2 regions of the Pseudomonas sediminis genome follow, and region 2 is predicted to be linked to the other one. Evidence: riboswitches for the same ligand, from Rfam matches in the RefSeq annotation. Region 2 holds a riboswitch; the other holds the start of a gene.

Region 1 (2,195 bases), 110 kb from region 2:
GCATGGGGGGCGCCGGTTACGTCGAGGAAACCATCCTGCCGCGTCTGTACCGCGAAGCGCCGGTCAACTCGATCTGGGAAGGCTCCGGCAACGTGCAATGCCTGGACGTGCTGCGCGCATTGTCCAAGGAGCCCGGCGTACTCGATGCGTTGTTCGCCGAGCTGGGCGATGGCCATGGCGATGCCCGTCTGAAGGCACATATTCAGCGTCTGAAAGCCGATTTTGCCGATACCGCCGATATCCAGTACCGCGCGCGCCAGCTCACCGAAGACATGGCCGTGGCGCTGCAGGCCAAGCTGCTGCTGGAGGCGGGCAACGCCACCGTCTCCGATGCCTTTATCGCCAGCCGGCTGGAAGGCCGTGGCCGGGTCTATGGCACTCTGCCGCGAGGTGTCGATGTCGAGGCGTTGCTGGCGCGTAGCACGCCGCACCTGGCCTGACCGGAGGCCCGCATGCAAGCACATCCGCGTTATCGCGAGTTGGTCGAGCGAGGCTTCGCCGATGCCAACTTCATCAACGACCTGGGCATTCGAGCTACCGACTGCGGCCCAGGTTGGGTCGAGGCGGAGCTGAACATCCTGCCACGCCACCTGCAGCAGAACGGTTTCATCCACGCTGGTGTACAGACCACTCTGGCCGATCATGCGGCCGGTGCTGCCGCCGCGACGCTGGTGGCCGAGGGGCAGACGGTGCTGACCCTGGAGCTCAAGGTCAACCTGCTGCGTCCGGCGCGCAGTGCACGCCTGTTCTGCCGCGCCGATGTGCTCAAGGCCGGGCGCCAGGCCACGGTGGTCGAGGCCGAGGTGTTCAGCGAGGAAAACGGCCAGAAACGCCTGTATAGCAAGGCTTCGGTGACCATGGCGGTGGTGACGTTGCCGGTCTGAACGAGGGCTGAGAGCGGATTGTCTGGCACGCTGTTTTTTAGCCGGGCAGGCGAGTAATCTTGCCGCTGATGGTTCTGCGTGCACGTACGTGACGCGGATGAAAAGGGAACAGGGTGCGGCGAATCTCGCCAATGCCCTGGCTGCCCCCGCAACTGTAAGCGGCGAACGATGCCCTCATGCCACTGACTTCGGTCGGGAAGGCGGGCGGAGTGCCAAGCCGTGAGCCAGGAGACCTGCCATCGACAACGGGCGTTCCGCCCACCCTCTATCCGAATCGTCGCGCGGTGGGCGCGGCAAAGGAACTCGCATGCATATCGAACCCGGTGTCGTCGAAGGCGCCAAGATCCTGCTCAGCTACGCAACGGCCGTCACCGCTTTCGGCCTGACCGCCAAACTCGCCCTGGACAGCGTCCGCAGCAACGGCGGTGCCGCCGCCCTGGCGCTGCGCAGCCTGCTGACCACCGCCCTGGTGTTCTGCTTCTTCGAAGTATTCCCGCATCACCCGGTGGGTGTTTCCGAGGTGCATCTGATCCTCGGTTCGACCCTGTTGTTGCTGTTCGGTGCCGGTGCAGCAGCCATCGGTCTGGCGGCTGGTTTGCTGCTGCAGGGGCTGCTATTCGCTCAGTTCGACCTGCCGCAGTACGGCATGAACGTCACCACGCTGTTGATCCCGTTGTGGGGCATCAGCTTGCTGGCCAAGCGCATCGTTGCGCCCGGCACCGCCTACGTCGATCTTTCCTACAAGCAGGCGCTGGCGCTGTCGACTGCCTATCAGGGCGGCATCGTCGCCTGGGTTGCGTTCTGGGCCTTCTACGGTCACGGCTTCTCCAGCGAGAACCTGGCGGCCGTGGGCAGTTTCGGTCTGGCCTACATGAGCGTGATCTTGGTCGAACCGCTGATCGACCTGGGTGTGCTGGCTGGTGCCAAGGCGCTGTCGCGCTTCAGCCAGGGGCCGCTGTTCAACGTGCGTTTGCACCAGACGGCCTGACCCAGTCGCTTAGCGGCGGCGCTGCCAGATCATCTTGCCGGTATTGCTCTCGGTGACCAGGTACTGGTCGCTGAAGCGGTAGTAGGCGGCGGGTTGATAATCGGCGGCGCCTGCCAGGCGCACCATCAGCATGCCGCCTTGGCTGCGCCATTGGCCGCTGTACTGCATCTCGCCGGGGCTGTCGTAGCTCCAGTCGCTGCCGCCGCCGACCGAGCGACTCCACTGGGTGACGCTACCGTCGGCATTCAGTTGAAGGGTCATCAGGGTGTTGAACGAAGCGAAGTTGGCACCGCCGCTGTTGATGATCTTTTCGTGTACCCAGG
Region 2 (2,195 bases):
TCCGGTCGCCGCGCCCAAGAAACCCAGCGGCCCGAAATACTCCAACGTGTTCGGCCAGTGGCTGTGCGACATGGCCGCAGCCGACAACCGCCTGGTTGGCATTACCCCGGCGATGAAGGAAGGCTCGGATCTGGTGGCCTTCAGCGAGCGCTTCCCCGAGCGCTACTTCGACGTCGCCATTGCCGAGCAGCACGCCGTCACCCTCGCCGCCGGCATGGCCTGCGAAGGTGCCAAGCCGGTGGTGGCGATCTACTCCACCTTCCTCCAGCGCGCCTATGACCAACTGATTCACGACGTGGCCGTGCAGCATCTCGACGTGCTGTTCGCCATCGACCGCGCCGGCCTGGTCGGCGAGGACGGCCCGACCCACGCCGGCAGCTTCGACCTGTCCTACCTGCGCTGCATCCCCGGCATGCTGGTGATGACGCCAAGCAACGAGAACGAGATGCGCCGCATGCTCAGCACCGGCCACCTGTTCGACGGCCCGGCGGCGGTGCGCTACCCGCGCGGCACCGGACCCAATGCAGCGCTGGATGCTGGTCTGGAGCCGCTGGAAATTGGCAAGGCGGTGGTACGCCGCCAGGGCAAGGGCGTCGCCCTGCTGGCCTTCGGCGTGCAACTGGCCGAAGCCCTGCGCGTCGGTGAAACCCTGGATGCCACGGTGGTCGACATGCGCTTCGTCAAACCCCTGGACGAAGCCCTGCTGCGCGAACTGGCAGGCAGCCACGCGCTGCTGGTGACCATCGAAGAAAACAGCATCATGGGCGGCGCCGGTAGTGCGGTCAGCGAATTCTTCGCCGCCGAGAACATCCAGCTGCCGATGCTGCACCTGGGCCTGCCCGACTACTACGTCGAGCACGCCAAGCCCAGCCAGATGCTCGCCGAGTGCGGTCTCGACGAAGCCGGCATCGAACGCGCGGTGCGTCAACGCCTGAGCCTGCTGCAGGCCTGAGCATGAAGCCCGCTCATCGCTGAATGAGCGGCGCTTGCTTGTGATTCATATGCGTGCGCACTAAGGTGCGCGCCATTCATGTTCCGCCAGGGTGCGCTGCGCAAGCAGTGTTAAACGGGAAGTCGGTGCGCTCATCACGAGCAATGCCGACGCTGCCCCCGCAACGGTAATCGACTGCACCCGCTGAGCGTGCGCCACGTCCAACAGCCGCTGGGCCCTGCCTGAGAAGGCGGACATGGGTCGAGAGCCCGGAGACCGGCCAAGGCGGTGCGACCGGTGTTGCGGAGGGCAGCACGGTCAAGCGCCGTCCTGCGCTTGCGCCTGCCCTCCTCGACCGTCTGCCGACCGCTGAGGAAAGAGAATGAAACTGTCCCGTCTGGCTCTGGCCATCGCCGTCATGCCAGGTCTCTCGCTGGCCGCCGAGCCCTACGTGGCCGAGCCGCTGGTCGTCACCTCCGGGCGCCTGGCCGAACCGCAAGCGCAGGCTACCGCGGCGACCACGGTGTTCGAGCGGGACGACATCGAACGTCTGCAGGTCAGTAGCGTGCCCGACCTACTCAGCCGCGTGCCCGGTGTGTCTATCGTACAAAGCGGCGGTCGCGGCAGCCTCACCAGCCTGTTCCTACGTGGTGCCAACGCCAACCAGACCTTGGTGTTGGTCGATGGCGTACGCCTGAATGCCGCCGCCAGCGGCCTAGCCCGTCTGGAGTTTCTCAGCCCCGAGCAGATTGATCGTATCGAGGTCGCGCGCGGCGCCCGCTCGGCGCTTTACGGTTCCGACGCCATTGGCGGTGTGATCCAGATATTCACTCGGCGCGGCGAGGATGGCCTGCAGCCGCGCCTGCGCCTGGCCGCTGGCAGTCAGAAGACCTTCGAGCGCAGCCTGGGTCTGGCCGGCGGCGACCAGCGCACCCGCTTCGACCTCGGCGCCAGCCTGGTCGAACGCGCCGGCTTCGACCGTTCCCAGGACGGCCGCGGTTACGACAACGATCACGACGGCCTGCGCCGCAAGGCCTTCAACCTGAGCCTGGAGCATCGCTTCAACGACCGCCTAAAGGGCGGCCTGAGCCTGCTCGAGCAACGTGGCGAGAGCGAGTACGACGACCTGTTCAGTTTCGATCCGGGCAACCCCAGCGAACGCTTCAGCGTCTCCAGCATCGCCGGCCATCTCGAAGCACAACTCGCCGACGACTGGAGCAGCCGTCTGGAACTCGGCCATAGCGAGGATAAGAGCGAGAACCGC

Evidence for each region. A riboswitch is a leader RNA that binds a small molecule or an ion and turns the genes downstream of it on or off. The one in region 2 is predicted to bind cobalamin.
Region 1: another riboswitch for cobalamin. It lies ahead of AAEQ75_RS04480 (energy-coupling factor ABC transporter permease); the one in region 2 lies ahead of AAEQ75_RS05000 (TonB-dependent receptor domain-containing protein).

Annotation. Positions count from the first base shown of each region.
Region 1 is NZ_CP154631.1:934,209-936,403, reverse strand. It holds gene AAEQ75_RS04490 (acyl-CoA dehydrogenase family protein) at 1-440, shown strand, start outside; gene AAEQ75_RS04485 (PaaI family thioesterase) at 453-884, shown strand; cobalamin riboswitch at 937-1,139, shown strand; gene AAEQ75_RS04480 (energy-coupling factor ABC transporter permease) at 1,192-1,872, shown strand; gene AAEQ75_RS04475 (hypothetical protein) at 1,882-2,195, opposite strand, start outside.
Region 2 is NZ_CP154631.1:1,046,545-1,048,739, forward strand. It holds gene dxs (1-deoxy-D-xylulose-5-phosphate synthase) at 1-952, shown strand, start outside; cobalamin riboswitch at 1,025-1,230, shown strand; gene AAEQ75_RS05000 (TonB-dependent receptor domain-containing protein) at 1,314-2,195, shown strand, end outside.